4 regions of the Chryseobacterium sp. X308 genome follow, and region 1 is predicted to be linked to each of the others. Evidence: riboswitches for the same ligand, from Rfam matches in the RefSeq annotation. Region 1 holds a riboswitch; each other region holds the start of a gene.
The links. A riboswitch is a leader RNA that binds a small molecule or an ion and turns the genes downstream of it on or off. The one in region 1 is predicted to bind S-adenosylmethionine.

Region 1 (4,323 bases):
CCGCAAATGTAGAATAGATGGCGGCCATTCCTGTCGCAAAGGCATATCCCGCTTCTGCACCTTCCATTTTAGCAATCTTATCTGTAAATTCTGTTACATTAGGATTGGAAAAACGGCTGTATAAGTTTTTTGGTTTTTCTTCTGCAAAGCTTGCTCTCATATCCTCCGCATCCTGAAATATAAAACTGGAGGTAAGATATAATGGTGTAGAATGTTCGTCAAACTGGGTTCTTTCAGTCTGGGTTCTTATTGCTGATGTTTCAAAATTTTCCATATAGTTTTAATTTGTCAATTTAACAGTATATCAATAAGATTCTTCGCTATGCTCAGAATGACAAACTGTTACATTGATACACTGTTACATTAAATATTATTTGGTTTCACTTACTCTTAAAATATCTCCGAATACTCCTCTTGCGGTTACCTTTGCACCAGCTCCGGCTCCCATAATCACGATTGGATTTTCTCCATAGCTTTCTGTGTAGATTTCAAAGATGGAGTCTGAACCTTTCAGTTGTCCCAATGCTGAAGTTGCAGGAACAGAAACCAGTTTTACATCCAGTTCACCTTTATCTTTCTGTAAATCTCCGTGTAGATCTCCCACATATCTCAATACATGTCCGGGCTCCTGGTTTTCTTTTATTTTCTGATATTCTTCGTCCAGTTCTTCCAGTCTTGAAAGGAATTCTGATTTTGAAACCTCCAGTAAGCTTTCCGGAACCAGGTTTTGAATATTGATATCTCCGAACTCGTTGATTAAGTCTAATTCCCTCGCCAGGATCAATAATTTTCGTGCTACATCATTTCCTGATAAATCTTCTCTCGGATCCGGTTCTGTGTATCCTTTTTCCAAAGCTTCGTTGATGATGGTTGAAAATTTATCATCTCTCAAAGAAAAATTATTGAACACATAGCTCAATGTTCCTGAGAATACGCCTTTGATTCTTGTGATATTTTCTCCTGAAAGGTGCAGTAATTTGATGGTATCAATTAAAGGTAATCCAGCCCCAACATTGGTTTCATACAGGTAACGTCTGTTATTTTTATTCAACGTATATCTTAGTTTTCTGTATTCTTCTATCGGAAGGGTATTGAAAATCTTGTTGGAAGAAACCAGATCGAAACCGTTTTCTGCCAGGGCATGATAGTTTTTAACAAAATCTTTGCTTGCTGTGTTATCCACAACGATCAGATTTTCCAGTTGATTTTCGTTGGAGAAATTAATCAGTTCTTCAACATTTGACGGCCGTTCTGCTGTTAAAACCTCATCGCCCCAATTGGCATCAAACCCTTTTTTATTGAAGGCAATTTTCTTTGAATTGGCTACCGCAACTACTTTAAGGTCTATTTTTTTACGTTTTTTAATTTCTTCTGCAGATTCAAGTACCTGTTCTATCAAGGTTTTACCTACGTTTCCGTGACCAATAATTGCCAGATGAACGGTCTTTGGCTTTTTGAAAATTTCAGATTCTATGATATTTCTTGTTTTTTCATCCTGCGAAGAGGTCACTACGATATTGACTCTGTTTTCTCCTGCCACCTGATTTAAAAGTAACGGGAAAACATTATTTCTTGCCAGCTCAGCAAAAACTTTATTGAAATCTTCTGCTACAAAACCAATCACAGAAACATTATTGATACTATAAATCTGAGAAACTTTTCCTGATTTTCTTTCTGCTTCAAATTCATCGATAAGACAAGCCACTGCCTTCTCTGCATCATTTTCATGAACCAGAATAGAGATTCCGTTTTCTACGGCCTGCTGAGAGATTACTCCTACACTGATACGCGCCAAAGTAAGCGCTTTAAAAATTCGTCCGTCAATCCCGATTTCTCCCAGGAAATCTTCTCCTTCAAATTTGACGATTGATCTGTTCTTCAAAAATTTTATTTCGTTAGCATTTTTCATTACTTCTATAAAATGTTTTTAATGATATTATTTAATTGTTGATATTCCATTAGGAAGGCATCATGCCCATGTATAGATTGGATCTCGTGATAAGAAACATCTTTATTTTTCTCTTTTAAGTTTTCAAAACACATTCGGATTTCAGAAGCCGGGAAAAATAAATCTGTATCTACGGAGATCATGTGCATTCGTGCCTGAATGTTCTCCAGTGCTGTATCAGCAGCATTTATATTCATTAAGAGATGATTCATCAATTTGTAAGCTTTTAAACTAAATCTTTCGTTTAGTGCATTACCATGATAAACCAGCCAGTCTTCTGATTCCAGGCGTTGTTTTTCCTGATTATATTGGTTTTGAAATCTGTCATTGAGCGACTGTGGAGTTCTGTAACACAACATAGCATGAATTCTTGCCTTCTGTAATGGTTCTTCCTTATCATTTAATAAAAATTTCTGAACCAGACACTGTGCATGAAGCCAGTCGTGCGTTCTGTAATCGCAGGCAATAGGAATAAAAATCTCCGCAAGATCCGGCTGCTGGGCCAGCATTTCCCAGGCAATTCCTCCTCCCAGAGAGCTTCCCATAATGGCATATAAGTTTTTGATCTGTAAAACTTCAAGCCCTTTCAGAAATATCGCAGCGATATCTGAAGGAGTAAAGTCTTCATAATCTTCAATTAAAAAATCGTCGTATCCGTTTCCTGGTATATTGAAGCACAGAACGGTATATTGATCGGTATCAACAATCTGATTTTTTCCTACCAGCTGTTTCCACCAGCCTTTTTCTCCGGATACATTTGAGTTTCCGGTAAGAGCATGGTTGATTAAGATAACTGGGGCTGTAAACAGATCTTTCCCAAAGAGCTGATAGCTCAACGGGATATGGTATTCCTTTTGGGAATGAGTTTGATAAGAAAGATTAATATAGTTTAGTTCTGTTTTCAATTCTATTAAATTTTAATACAATTGAAAATGCCACAGGAAATGGCTGAAAAAGAACTTCAGTGAGTTATCTGTCCAAAATTATTTGGTAGAACGTAGCACCTTCTTTGCTTGCGCAAAGGGTTGCTAAGGTTTCATAGGGTCTAATCCCTCAACCTTTCTTGATAACATTTTCAATATTTGAATGAACGAATGGTGCAAAGGTAGTTCTTTTCTTTTAATTTCAAAAAAAAATTATTTTAATATTTAAAAAAGCCCTTAAATACAAGTATTCCAAGACCATATTAATAATTGTTCAGATGAAAAAAATTGGAATTACTTCTCAAAAAAACTAACTTCGTATTGAAAAATGATGCCATATGACCGCCGAAAAAGATAGATTACAAGATACCAAATGGAAAAACTGGGGACCTTATGTAAGCAACCGGCAGTGGGGAAATGTACGTGAAGATTATAGCCCGAACGGGAATGCCTGGAATTTTACCAATCATAATAATGCCGAAAGCTACGCCTACCGCTGGGGCGAAGAAGGTATTGCCGGAATTTCTGATGTAAAGCAGCTTTTATGCTTTGCTTTTTCGTTCTGGAACAAGAAAGATAAAATGGTAAAAGAACGATTCTTTGGCTTGAGCAATCCTCAGGGAAACCATGGGGAAGACATCAAAGAAATCTTTTATTACCTGGATAATACGCCTACCCACAGCTATATGAAAATGCTGTATAAGTACCCGATCAATGAGTTTCCTTATGATGATATTCTAACCGAAAATGGAAAACGCAGCAAAAAGGAGCCTGAGTATGAGCTTTTCGACACCGGGATTTTTGATAATGATGAGTATTTCGATATTTTCATTGAATACTGTAAGGCTGATCACAATGATATTCTGGCCAGGGTAACGGTCTGTAACCGAAGCCAGCATGAGGCACCTATTGTGGTGGCACCTACAGCATGGTTCAGAAATAACTGGAAATGGGGATACAACACCTATAAGGCAGAACTCAATGCTTCTCATGACGGAAGTATCAATATTGCCCACGACAGTATTTCGATCAGGAAGCTGTATTCCAGAAATTCAAATGCACAAAGTGTATTTTGTGATAATGAAACCAATACTTCTAAGCTTTACGGAGCTCCTGCAGTTGAAAACACCTATTTCAAAGACGGAATCAATAATTATATTATCCATCAAACGGATACGGTAAACCCTGAAAAAAAGGGGACAAAAGCTTCTTTCCTGATCGATGAGCTTATCGGAGCCGGAGAATCAAAGGTTTTTGAATTCAGATTGTGCCCGGATGAAGCCGATGAGCCTTTTGAAAACTTTGATGAAATTTTCAATGCCCGGCAGACTGAAGCTGAAGAGTTTTATCAGGAAATTCAGAGTGATACCGTTAACGAAGATGAGAGAAATGTACAGAGACAGGCTTTTGCCGGGCTTCTCTGGAACAAACAGTTTTATCATTATAATATCG
Region 2 (4,323 bases), on a different contig from region 1:
GGTGGTAAAAATCCCGGTTCCGATCATATTGGAAACGACAATGGCTGCGGCTGTTTTCCAGCCAATCTGATGTGAGGCAGTACTCATTTAATGATTAAAAATTAAAATTAAGCCTTCCGAAGAAATAATTCCCCAGCGTTCCCATCTGTACAGGCGCATATTTGAATACTCCATAATATGAATTTCTATAAATCTGGCGGTCCGGAAAGACATCAAATATATTGTTGGCTCCTACGGTAAAATTGATGCTTTTGGTGATATCATACCCAACGCTGATGTCTGTCACTACTTTTGGTGAGAATTCCTGCACGTCTCCAAACGGATAACCATCTCTTATTACCTTACCAAAATAGGTATTTCTTACGAGAAAACTGAATTTTCCGATTCCATAATTTAATCCTAATGAAGCTTTTGTTTTTGGAGACAGTGTTTCAATGATATTGATCTGATCGGGACCAAAAAACTGATCCTGAGGCGTTCCTAAGTTTTCAGGAAAATGAAAATTTGTGATTTTTGTTTCCGTATAGTTTCCGGCAAGATTCATATTTAATTTTCCATTCCCAAGAATCCAGTCATAGGAAACCACTACATCTACTCCTTTCGTTTCTGTATCAATAGCATTGGCGAAGAATCTTCCGCTTTCTACCTCATTTCCATGCCCAACCACAGCAGGATTTGATAGTCTTGGATCTGTAATATTACCTGTAATAACTATTCTGTCTTTTACTTTAATAAAATAGCCATCTATTGTAATGAACAGTCCTTTTAATGGCTTCAGAGTAAATCCAGCACTTGCATTGACAGAAGTTTCCTGCTTGAGTTTATCAAACCCAAGAATTCTGGCAGCTTCACTATCGTTGCTGAATATTCCTTTGGTAACAATCTTAGAACCCGAAGTAGAAATATCCGCATAGGAATTATTAAAATACTGCTGTTGAAGCGAGGGAGCCCTGAATCCTGTCCCAACAGCGGCTCTTACCGCATAGTTTTTTACAAACTCATATCGTACAGCGAGTTTTCCATTCAAGGTGTTTCCGAAATCTGAATAATTTTCAAATCTGGCAGCGGCATCAATATTCAGTTTTTTATCCAAATCATAGGAAACATCTGCATATACTGCCGTGGAATGTCTGTCTTTCTTCAAGGCATTGTTCGGAGAAAATCCGATAAAGGATTGAGATCCGCCTGCTCCAAGTACTGTTGATCCTTCAGTGGCAACATTTCCATTGATGTCATATTGGGTATAAGAAGCTTCATCACCAGCTTTGATCTGGTATTGTTCAAACCTGAACTCACCACCGAAAGCAATATTGAAACGGTTTATATTTTTGGAAACATCAAGATTAATGGTATTCTGCAGAAAACTATGGGTGCCTGCATAAAAACTTGTCGGCGATTTTGCTCCCAGAGAAGCATTATTGGTATTGCTTACCTTATAATTGAAAATATTGCTTCCAAAGGTGTTACTAAGGTCAAATAGCCAATCGTTAACATTATATTTTGCACCTACGGCATAAGAAACATCATATACCTGAGACCCAAGAACCGCCTGAAAACCATTCGGATAAATGGATGAAACCACATTAGACTTTTCGCTTGGCAGTCTTCTGAAACCAAACCCTTCTCCTTCTTTAATACTGAAACCTCCGAAAGAATAGAGTTTAAAATGATCATTAAAAGGATATTCTGAATTGAAAAACAACTGTCCCTGTCTGATCTGGGCATCTCCGATCTGAAAATTAAAATCATCACGGGTCAACCCTCTTTTTTCAATTTCGGCATCATCCGCAGCTCTGGCTGCTTTTACCGCTTCAGCGTCACCAGCAAATTCATAAGCAAAATTATCGCCGAAAATATCCAGATCGTGATTTTGAGTTCTTGTGGTTTTTCCTCTGTGGCTTAATTGCAGGGATAGATTGATATAACCATCTTTTTTTCCTAATGAAGTACCATAGTTGACTCCTGCCTGATAAGTATCTCCATCATTTCTTCCGCTTAATCCGTAAGTAAGACTTGCTGAAGCTCCGGCATTTTTCTTAAGAATAATGTTGATCACTCCGGCAATAGCATCAGAACCATATTGTGCAGCAGCTCCGTCTCTTAACACTTCTATTCTATCAATAGCAATTACGGGAATGGTACTCAAATCTGTTCCTACGGAACCATTTCCTACGGTATTCTGATAATTGACCAATGAAGTAGTATGTCTTCTTTTTCCGTTAAGCAATACGAGAACCTGATCGGGGCCCATTCCTCTTAATGTTACGGGATCAATATGCTCTGTGCCATCAGAAGCAGACTGCCTCACTGCATTAAACGACGGAATCACATAATTCAGGAGATCCTGAGCGGTCATTTGCGGAGCGCTTCTCTGGATTTTATCGATATTGATAACATCTACAGGAACCGGTGTCTCCAGCTTTGTTCTTTTGACATTACGGTTTCCGACGATGATAACATCTTCGATCTGTTTTCCTTTTTCCTCACTTTCCTGAGCAGCTACCAGAATTGCTCCAAGCAATAGTACAGCTGTGCTTAATTTTTTCATTTTTGTTCTTGCCAATTAATACTACCAATCTGACGGATCTTTCCGCAGATACACAAGACTTCAAGAAATGGAATTCATATAGAGTATTGACTTCAATTATCTCTCCCAAAGGGTTGGAATTAGCACCTTTACACGCTGGAATTGTGCAGGTTGCTAAGGTTTCACCGGGCCAAATCCCTCCACCTTTCTTGATAAATCTACTGCAAAAGTAGACTATTTTTCTGAACTTACAAAAAAAGGCAAATCTGCTGATCCGCAAATTTGCCTTTTATTTTGTATGAACTTGTTTAAACTTTTTATTTTTGAACCATTAAGATTTAATAAGAGTTTAAGAGGAGTAAGAGAAACTTAAAAATCAGAATGATTAACCTTAACTATACTTTATTTCTTAATCCTTCTTAATGGTTTTTTAAGATATTCAATATTTTTTATAAGTCTAGGCAACTTCACCTTTTGTTTTATTTAACAATCATCTTTTGAATGGCTATTCCTGTCTCTGATTTCAACTGTACCAGATAAGTTCCTGCCGGATAACTGATTTTCGCTTCATAGATGCCATTTTCTTTATCCAGTTTGAAAGAATCCATTCTTTTGCCAGTCATATCAAAAATTGAAATTTCCCCATTTTTTGCTTTATTGAAAACCAGTTTAGCGATTCCATTTCGGACAGGATTATCTGCAATCTGAAGGGATAGTTTATTGGCTGCATTGGTATCTACAGTAGACAACGCTCCTGCATAATTTCCAAAGATTCTGAATTCTCCGGGCTGTAAAGTGATCGGAGCCGTTGTGGAAACTATATTCGAAATACTGTTATCCATCAGATTCTGCCATTGACCTGTGTAAGGGAAATAAGGCACTACATTCTGTGCGGAAGTCGTGTAATTGCCCAATACGACAACATTCTTTATTCCTGTTGTAATAGAGGCATCATACACATAAATTCTTGTGATCAGGCCATTGGGATCGTTCGTAAGATTGTTGGATTCTATAGTATAGGTTTTAGATTTAAAAACCGGATAGGTATTCCTGATATTGATGATTTTAGCCCATGTATCGTAGACTGCTTTTCTATTCACATCAGTATCATACCCCAGCGTAAATGCAACAGGTTTCTCATCGGTTCTGCATCCGCTGTCTATCGTACCGTTTGCACATCTGTTGATGCTGAATTCATATCCTAATTCTCCAAACTGCCAGATCATTTTCGGACCAGGAATAGTAAAGAACGTTGCCCCGAAAGTTTTCATTCTTTCAAGAGCGGTATTCAGGTTTTTTACATCATAGCTTCCGTTCGCTGCACCGTATGCAAGGTTTTTAAACATCAGTCTTTCTTCATCGTGGCTTTCTCCGTAACCTACGCCACTCAGATTGGTAAATCCGTGAAGACTGTGGTTCATTCGGTCGTAATTGCTGTTTTCCTTATATCCCATCGTATTCTGATTGTAAGGATCTGTCTGTTTATTCCAAAGCATAACGCCTTTTCCTTCTGCTATTCTGTAATTCGCCCATTGCTGCTCTTCTGCATCAGTTCCAAGGTGTTCGAAGATCATGTACGAGTTGGGATCAATCGCCCATTGTCTGTCTGCATAATGTTTCATGATGTCTACTCTGTCCTGCTGATAGGCATTGGTACAGGCTTCATCATTTTCGGAACAGCTTTGCGTAAATCCTTTGGTTAAATCCCAGCGGAAGCCATCTATGTGATATTCAGTCAGCCATTGCTCAAGACATCTTTCAACGTAATATTGCGTTGAAAGGCTGGTATGGTTAAA
Region 3 (4,323 bases), 160 kb from region 1:
ACGCACGTCCTCCGGCACTTCCGTTATGCATAATGGAAGTATAATCGGTATCTAAAATCTTCCCTCCGATTTTGAAGGTCAGTAATCCTGAAAAATCAAAATTCTTATAGGTGATGCTTGTACTGATTCCTCCTGTCAGTTTAGGCAATGCAGAACCCTGTAACAGTTTTGTAGCTTTTGAATATTCTGAAGTCTTTCCTTCCACTGAGTTTCCGCTGGCATCAGTAGAAACTGTTTTCCACAATGGCTTTCCATTGCTTGGATCTACTCCAACCCATTCAGGAATAAAGAAATCGTACACAGAACCTCCTACCGTTAAAAGCTTGGTTCCTACCACAAGAGAACCACCAGGTAATTTTGTGACTTTATTGTTTAAAGTACTTAAGTTCACATCCACATTCCACTGGAAATCATCATTTTTAACCGGTGTTGTAAATAATGAAAATTCAAACCCTGTATTCTGAATGATTCCGATATTGGCAGGATAATCACTGATTCCCAGCGATGGTGCCACCGGCATATTAAACAGAAGATCCTGGCTTTTTCTTTTGAAGTATTCAATATTTCCTTTAACTCTGTTATTCAGAATCGCGAATTCCAATCCTACGTTTAAATTAAGGTTGGTTTCCCATTTTACATTATTGGTAGACGTTTTCTCCAATGTTGTTCCCGGTTCTCCACCAAGGCTGATAAACCTGTATAACTCCTGATACGCATAATAAAGCGGCTGCCCGTTAGGTCTAAGTAATTTATCGTTTCCCTGTCCTCCATAGCTGGCACGCAGTGTTAATTGATTAAAAACATTAAGGCTTTTAATAAATTCCTCATTCGAAATTTTCCACGAACCTCCCACTGACCAGAATCTGCCCCATCTGTTATCTTTCACAAATCTTGAAGAACTGTCTGCTCTTCCCGATGCAGATAAGAAGTAAGTATTATTGTAGTCATACTCTACTTTTCCAAGGAAACTCAATAAGCTTAATTTATTACTGTTTCCACTGAAACTTCCCAGCAGAGAAGCAGCATCCGGCTCATAGTAATAAGGCAGTGAAAACTGACTTCTCGTTCCTGAAATCGTCTGATAATCGTATTTGTAGAATTCATGTCCTGCTAATGCATTAACATGATGCTTTCCAAACTTTTTATCATACGTCAGAATATTGCTGGTTGTATAGGAAAGTGTTCTGGTATTGGTCTTCGTCACTGAACCTCCAATTTCCGCACCTTGCCCAAGTAATGGATTTGAATAATAATGTCCGTTATAATTCACCAGATCAACAGAAAAACTTGTCTTGAACTTCAACTCCGGTAAGAAAGTGAATTCCATGAATCCTTTCCCTGAAAAGTTATCTTCTTTATTTTCGTTTTTATCTAAAGGCAACGTTGCAGCAGCATTCTGATTTTGAAGTGCATTTGTGGGCCTGTACTTTCCAAAATCATAAATTGGATTTCCGTCGGCATCTAAAACGTAAGTGCCGTCTGCATTTCTCTCATAATAAGGATAGAATGAAGGAATAAACCTTGCCGCATTGATGATATTACTCGCTTTTGAATCCGAAGAAGTAGGCGCCTGCTGAATACTGTTCGTATAGCTTAAGTTGACTCCAACATTCAGCCATTTTTTAACTTCGGAATTAATTTTCAGCCTGGTATTATATCTTTTAAAACCAGATTCAATGGCCATACCTTTGTCGTCCAGATAACCAAGGGAAAAGAAGTAATTACTTTTATCACTTCCTCCGCTGATATCAAGATCCACCTGGTTTCGTGAGGCCACTCTCTGTAGAATATCTCTCCAGTCATCATTCCAGAGTGGTGATGCCCCTGACAATAATTTTCCATCTGTTCCCACCGGTTTTGGATAAGCAGTTCCATATGGATTAATTCCAAGAGTAGAAACAAGATTATCTGTTGCCATCTGAGCAGCCTGCTGAGAAGAGACTTTACCGGACTGATATCCGTTTCTCAACGCTTCCCAATATAATTGAAAGTACTGATCCGTATTTACCTGTTCATAATCTTTGACAGCTCTTCCGGAGAATCCCTGACTGATATTAAAATTAACTTTTGCTTCTCCTTTTTTTCCTGATTTTGTAGTGATGATGATAATTCCGTTTGCCCCTCTTGAACCATACAAGGCACTTGCTGTAGCGTCTTTCAAAACACTGATGGATTCAATATCACTTGGGCTGATAGAGTTAATATTTCCGTCAAAAGGAATTCCGTCTACTACGTATAAAGGATCACTGGAAGCACTGATAGAACCGATTCCTCTGATTCTGATAGTAGAAACCGCACCCGGCTGCCCTGAGGCACTGGTAGTCTGAATCCCTGCAACCTGCCCTTCCAATGCTTTGGTAATATTGGTTACAGGTCTGTTATTGATTTTATCACTGGAAATGGTGGCTACAGAACCGGTATAGCTGTTTCTTTTTGCTTTTCCGTAAGCTACCACTACGACTTCATCAAGCTCCTTTTCATGAAGACTATCTTTTTTCAGTCTGGAATTCTGTGCACTTAAACTGGTGACTCCCAGAAAAAAAGCCGCAACCGGAGGTATCCAGGCTTTAGAATTAAATAAATTTTTACTAATCATAATCAATTTTATTTATCATATATTAAAATTTAACCCTTTGCAGAAAAGTCAGCAAAGGGCATCGATAAATACGATAAACCAAATGCTTATTTTTCCTTAAAAGGCTGAACGTAACACCTTGCCCCAAGGGTAGGTTGTTAAGACTTCACAGGGTCAGTTCCCTCCATCTTTCTTTATAAGCCGATCGAAATATGGTTGCAAAGCTAAAAACTTTTAGTCTACAAAACAAGTAGACTTATTGTTTTTTCATGATAAATTTTTAATAATTAACATAAAATTTTAATAAAAGCCATAACAATAAGGAGTTGTAAGCTTTATCATTTATTTAAATATGACAAATATCATTATTAAAAACTCAATTGAAACAAATCTACATCACATTGAAATTTTTGACCATTAATTAAAAAAAGTTTTTAATTTTATGGTATGAGAGTTTTAATCATCAACGGGCCTAATCTCAATCTTTTAGGCACAAGAGAACCGGAAATCTATGGAAATGTTTCTATGGAAAGTTATTTGGAAAATTTGAAATCCGAGTTTCAGGTTCATGATATAAAATATTATCAGTCTAATATTGAAGGCGAGCTTATTAACAGGCTTCAGGAGGATGACTTCGATGCAGTAGTGATCAATCCCGGGGCTTATACTCACTATTCATATGCAATTGCAGACTGTTTAAAAAATATCAAAAAACCTAAAGTAGAAGTTCATATCAGCAATATCTATAAAAGAGAGGAATTCAGACAGAAATCTGTAACAGCAGCTAATACGGATGCGGTCTTATCAGGCTTTGGAATGGATGGGTATCGGTTGGCCTTATTAAGTTTAAAATAACTTATATTTTTTTATTTAACCACGGATTTCACAGATTTTCACGGATGATTATGAAAAATAATTTATGAAGATAAAGGATAAGATTTACTGTAAAAGCATTGGCATATATTCCGGGCAATTAACAAAAAGAAAATCTTATATCGTTGAAGAAATAAATGCTGAAAATATAAGAATCTGGAATGATGAAGGTAAGCTCAGATGGTATTCTAAGTTTTATTTCTGCTTGGAGAAAGAACCGGAAATTATTTCCATTCATATTGATGATGAAATAGTAGAGGATACTGAATCTGCTATAGAAGTCACCATTGAATTTTCTGACAAAACAAAATATTGGATGACCTTCACTACTCCAAAGTATTTAGATAAAATATTGGACGGAAAGTCTTACTTTTCTTCAAAGCATTTTATGATTATAAAATATCTGACTGAAGAATCAATCAAATCAACAGTCCTGAAACTGGATGAACAGAATGAATTGATTGAAAGTTGTAAAAAATACTAATAAGAAAGCCTCATCAGTGATGAGGCTTTTTATATGTTGATTGGTAACTATTAGATAGTCTGTTCCTGCAATTGAGGTCCTGAAGCTACTAATTTTTTACCTTCTTCAGTATCACAGTACTGCTCAAAGTTCTTGATATATCTTGAAGCAAGATCTTTTGCTTTTTCTTCCCATTCTGAAGCGTTCTCATAAGTATCTCTAGGATCTAGAATACCTGTAGAAACGTTTGGCAATTCAGTAGGAATTTCAAGGTTCATGATCGGAACCTGAGTTTTAGGAGCATTATCAATAGAACCGTCAATGATGGCATCAATGATTGCTCTGGTATCTTTTAGAGAAATTCTCTTTCCGGTACCATTCCAACCTGTGTTTACCAGATAAGCTTTAGCTC
Region 4 (4,323 bases), on a different contig from region 1:
GGAATACCCAATGCCTGTGCAGCCTCAGAATTATTTCTGAAAGTACCTACCTGTGTTGTCTTTCCCTGCTGAATCAGCGTAGAGGTAGAACTGTAATAGATTTGTGCTAATGAAGGCGCTCTGAACCCAGTAGAAACAGCTCCTCTCCAGTTGAGATTGGAAGCCAGTTTTACATTGGTTGCCACCTTATAATTGAATGTATATCCGAAATCTGAATAATTCTCATACCGTACAGCTCCTTCCAATAACCATCTATCGGTAATTTCCAGTTCTGCATCAGCATAAGTTGCAATACTGTTTCTGTTTCCGGAAACTGCATTTTCAGGACTGAAGCCAGGGAAAACCTGAGCTCCTGCGGGTCTTACACTTCCAAAAAAATCGGTTACTTTTTCATTTTCAGGGGTTTTGGCTGTTACTACCCGGCCATAGATGTCGTAGGAAGCATAAGAGTTTTCCTTTCCTGCATTTACTTTATAATTTTCATGCCGGTATTCACCACCAAACGCAATGTTCAACCCTTTCAGAACATCATATTTCTTAGAGAAATCAAGGTTGACAGTATTTTGTGAGAATTCAGATCCTCCGGCATCAAAAGTTCTTGGAGAACTATCTGTAAGTGATGCATTAAAAGTATTGACAACACCAAAACCGAAAACATTTTTCCCGAATGTGTTACTGAAATCCACATTCCAGCCATCCCATTTTCCTTTAATTCCGGCAGCAAGGGAATAATCATTTACAGAGGCTTCAATCTGAGGCAGATATCCGTTGGGAGTAACTCCATTAATATTCCTTTCATTGTTCGGAAGTCTGTAAAATCCTCCTGCATTTCCAAGACGGTAGCTGTAGCCACCAAATGAATAAACCTTCCATTCGTCATTCACAGGAATTTCAGAGTTGAAGAAGAGCTGTCCGGACTGTAGTTTAGACTGCCCGGCTCTCAAACTGAAATCTTTTCTCTCCAATCCTCTGTAATTAAGCTCCTCAGAGGTAAAATCTTTACCCAATACTTTTTGAAGTTCAGAAATGCTGTTTGCCCCGGAAATCTGAGATTGAAAATCAGGTGCAAAATATCCAACCTTAGTCGCATACTGTTTAATGGTATTGATGATTTGCTGAGTATTGGAAGTATTGGTAATATTTTTATAGAGCCCGTCAATATTCACTCCATCCTGTAATGCCCGGTAATTAATGGCATTATAGGCGTTGAAAATATCTCCTTCCCTGACTCCAGCTCTGGAATAAGGATCACGGTATTGCGCAGAACCTGTAATGTTAAAAAATCCGGATTTCCCTATTTTAGCACCATAATTAAGGTCTACAGAAACAGTCTGTCCGTCTACCCCTCCGGAGAAATTATTGGCAACAGGTGAAGCATATCCACCTAAAAATACCTGTCCGGAAAGTCCCAGCCTTTTTTTCAGTCCCAGGTTTATCACTCCCGCAATAGCATCAGAGCCATACTGGGCAGAAGCTCCATCCCTTAAAACCTCTATTTTTTCCAATGCAAAAGCAGGAATAGCATTAAGGTCGGTTCCCACAGAACCTCTTCCCGGTGTAAGGGTAACATTAATCAGTGAAGACTGATATCTTCTTTTTCCATTGAGTAATACCAAAACCTGATCCGGTCCTAACCCTCTCAACAGTGCCGGATCCACAAAATCAGTTCCGTCATTTACAGTATGTGATGTAGATGAAAATGAAGGTACGATATAGTTTAAAGCCTGGCTGATATTATTCGTCGGGCTCTGTTTTAAAATTTTAGATATATTAATGATGTCCACCGGAACAGGAGTATCGGTCAAAGATCTTCCGGAACCCCTGGACCCAAGGATGACTACATCTTCTATTTTCTTCGATTGTAAAGTGTCCGTCTGTGCGTAATAAAATGAAGAAATAAGCACGATAGAAGGAATAAAAATTCTTTTTTTGAAATTATGCATGTTTGTTGTGTACTTTTTTGTTAATGAAATTTGTTTTTTAAGCAATACAGATCCTGTAGCCCTAAATTGTAAGGTTACCATAGAATTCGAAATGTTTGTATTATTTTTTAGAAATAGAAAAGGCTAGAAGCAACAACACATGCGCATGTAGAAATGGCATGAGAACATATCAGAGTAATGAAGGCTCACTTCATGATCTGAAGAATAAAAAATTACTGATGGAATGTGATTTCCCTTGTCTTTAAACATTTGATTTTAACTTTAAAACAAAAATTCAAGATGGGAGTAATGATAGAATGATAAACATTTTTTCCGGAAGATCCGGCTTATCGATTGCAGCACCTTGCTTGTTTTTGCAGGTTGCTATCCCATCTAGAGATTCTTGATAATTACCTGGCAAAGATATAATTATTTCCGAAATAAAAAAAATTTAGCCTAAATTTTCGATTTTCAACATTTTAGCGTAACAAATTATCTTTTTCAGCGTCTAACCGGATAACAGTAAAACATTATGAAAAAAACAATTTTCGCTTTATCCTTACTAAGCTCTGTTTTTGTTTTTTCACAAGAAAAAAATAATAAACCACAGGAAAAACAAATTGAAGGCGTAGTCATTACCAAAACTAAAAAAGCCGTTGAACAAAAAGCAGACCGTACTATTTTTGACTTTTCTGAGCAGCCTCAGCTGAATAACGGAAACGTTCTGGAAGGAATTAAAAAACTTCCAGGACTTGTATCTACCGATATTGCCGGGATGATGTATCAGGGAAAAATGCTGGAAGTATATCTTAACGGAAGACCTCTGAACATCACTTCCAATGAACTGAACTCTTTCCTGGAGGGAATGCCGGCTAATTCCGTAGAGAGAATTGAAGTGATCACCCAGCCAGGTGCTGAGTTTCCGGCAACTTCCGGAGGTGCCATCATGAATATCATCACCAACAAAAATGCAAATAAATATTTAACCGCTACGTATTCAGGGAATTATTCTTTTACAAATTATGACCAATACAGAAGCAGAACGACTAATTCTGTTAATTTAAATGCAAGAAATAAATATTTCGGATGGCAGCTGAATGTTGGGCAGAATTACCGTGAAAGTATGCTGAATGGCCAGCAGGATGAGCTTCTAACAAGCCATACCGATAGATACGCACGCGGATATTTTGCAAAATCCGGATTAACTTTTGATCTGGGACAGGACAGGTTATTATTGAACTACGATATTTATCACAATAATAATGACAACTATACTTTAAGTGACGGGCATGGAGATTTACCGTTCAAGAGAAACCCGAAAGATTTACAAGAAGCTTTTTATACTTCTTCTGACGTTGCCCATACCAATAATTTGAGACAGGAAGCGGTTGTAACCTATCAGAAACGTTTTGCTGACAAATCTCAAAAACTGGATTTCCAGTTTGGGTATACGAGATCAGACAGCAAATTTTCTCAGGATAATTACTTTCAGGATGGGACATTTCTAGCTTATCCCAATGAACCTCTTGATAGCCCTACCAATGGATTAAAGGATATTCTGAATAATAAATCCGTGATGAATATTGCCAACTTTAAAGTAGATTACGCACAGCCAATCAAGCTTCTTGACGGTGGAAAGGTAAGTTTTGGAGGATTGTATGAAAGACAGGATTATGATACAGAAAGTTTTGGACTGACCAATCTGGAATATCAGAGACAGACTGCTTCAACGTATTTAGAGTTTCAGGCTAAACTGAAAAAATTTGATTTTACATTGGGTTCCCGTGCTGAAAACTATGATATTTCCGGGGTAACAAGATATTTTGATAAAGATGCAAAACTGGTAGAGGCTAATTTAATTCCCTTCAATAAATTTAAATTTTTCCCGAACGCAAGTGTACAGTATAACATGATGAATCAGGTTTATATTGCCGCGAATTACAACAGAAAAATCAGTCTGCCAAGTATTTCTGCCCTGAACCCGAATAACGTAACATTCTCGGGACCTAGTACAGAAGTAAATGGTAACCCGAATCTACAGCCTACTATTTTTGATAATTATGAATTGAAAATATCAGCTTTTGATTATGCGTTTATCGGGTATAGCGTAAGCTCGGCAAGCAATCAGGTAGCACAGATCATCCGAAAAGACGGAAGAAAACTCTTCAATGAGCAGGTGAATATTTCCAATATGAAAATTCACAATTTCAATGTGGGATTACCGGTTCCTTTTATGATTTTCAGTAAGCCTTTGAGTGAAATCATGAAATTTAATTTCAATCCGGATAAAATAAACTTCATGTATTTATATGCAGGATATCAGAAGCATGAAATTGATAATCTGAACAATAAAGGGTTCTGGATTTTCAATATCATGACGCAGATTATTTTGCCTAAAGAC

Region 2: another riboswitch for S-adenosylmethionine. It lies ahead of LIV57_RS11475 (TonB-dependent receptor plug domain-containing protein); the one in region 1 lies ahead of LIV57_RS00060 (alpha/beta fold hydrolase).
Region 3: another riboswitch for S-adenosylmethionine. It lies ahead of LIV57_RS00845 (SusC/RagA family TonB-linked outer membrane protein); the one in region 1 lies ahead of LIV57_RS00060 (alpha/beta fold hydrolase).
Region 4: another riboswitch for S-adenosylmethionine. It lies ahead of LIV57_RS11140 (TonB-dependent receptor plug domain-containing protein); the one in region 1 lies ahead of LIV57_RS00060 (alpha/beta fold hydrolase).

Annotation. Positions count from the first base shown of each region.
Region 1 covers NZ_JAJFZH010000001.1:11,874-16,196, forward strand. The annotation lists gene LIV57_RS00050 (O-succinylhomoserine sulfhydrylase) at 1-274, opposite strand, end outside; gene LIV57_RS00055 (ACT domain-containing protein) at 371-1,909, opposite strand; gene LIV57_RS00060 (alpha/beta fold hydrolase) at 1,915-2,853, opposite strand; SAM riboswitch class I at 2,915-3,021, opposite strand; gene LIV57_RS00065 (MGH1-like glycoside hydrolase domain-containing protein) at 3,210-4,323, shown strand, end outside.
Region 2 covers NZ_JAJFZH010000008.1:178,251-182,573, forward strand. The annotation lists gene LIV57_RS11470 (APC family permease) at 1-87, opposite strand, end outside; gene LIV57_RS11475 (TonB-dependent receptor plug domain-containing protein) at 95-2,548, opposite strand; SAM riboswitch class I at 2,642-2,746, opposite strand; gene LIV57_RS11480 (alpha-amylase family glycosyl hydrolase) at 3,007-4,323, opposite strand, start outside.
Region 3 covers NZ_JAJFZH010000001.1:169,423-173,745, forward strand. The annotation lists gene LIV57_RS00845 (SusC/RagA family TonB-linked outer membrane protein) at 1-2,596, opposite strand, end outside; SAM riboswitch class I at 2,680-2,778, opposite strand; gene LIV57_RS00850 (type II 3-dehydroquinate dehydratase) at 3,023-3,430, shown strand; gene LIV57_RS00855 (hypothetical protein) at 3,495-3,932, shown strand; gene pckA (phosphoenolpyruvate carboxykinase (ATP)) at 3,983-4,323, opposite strand, start outside.
Region 4 covers NZ_JAJFZH010000008.1:104,763-109,085, forward strand. The annotation lists gene LIV57_RS11140 (TonB-dependent receptor plug domain-containing protein) at 1-1,943, opposite strand, end outside; SAM-I-IV-variant riboswitch at 2,240-2,337, opposite strand; gene LIV57_RS11145 (outer membrane beta-barrel protein) at 2,455-4,323, shown strand, end outside.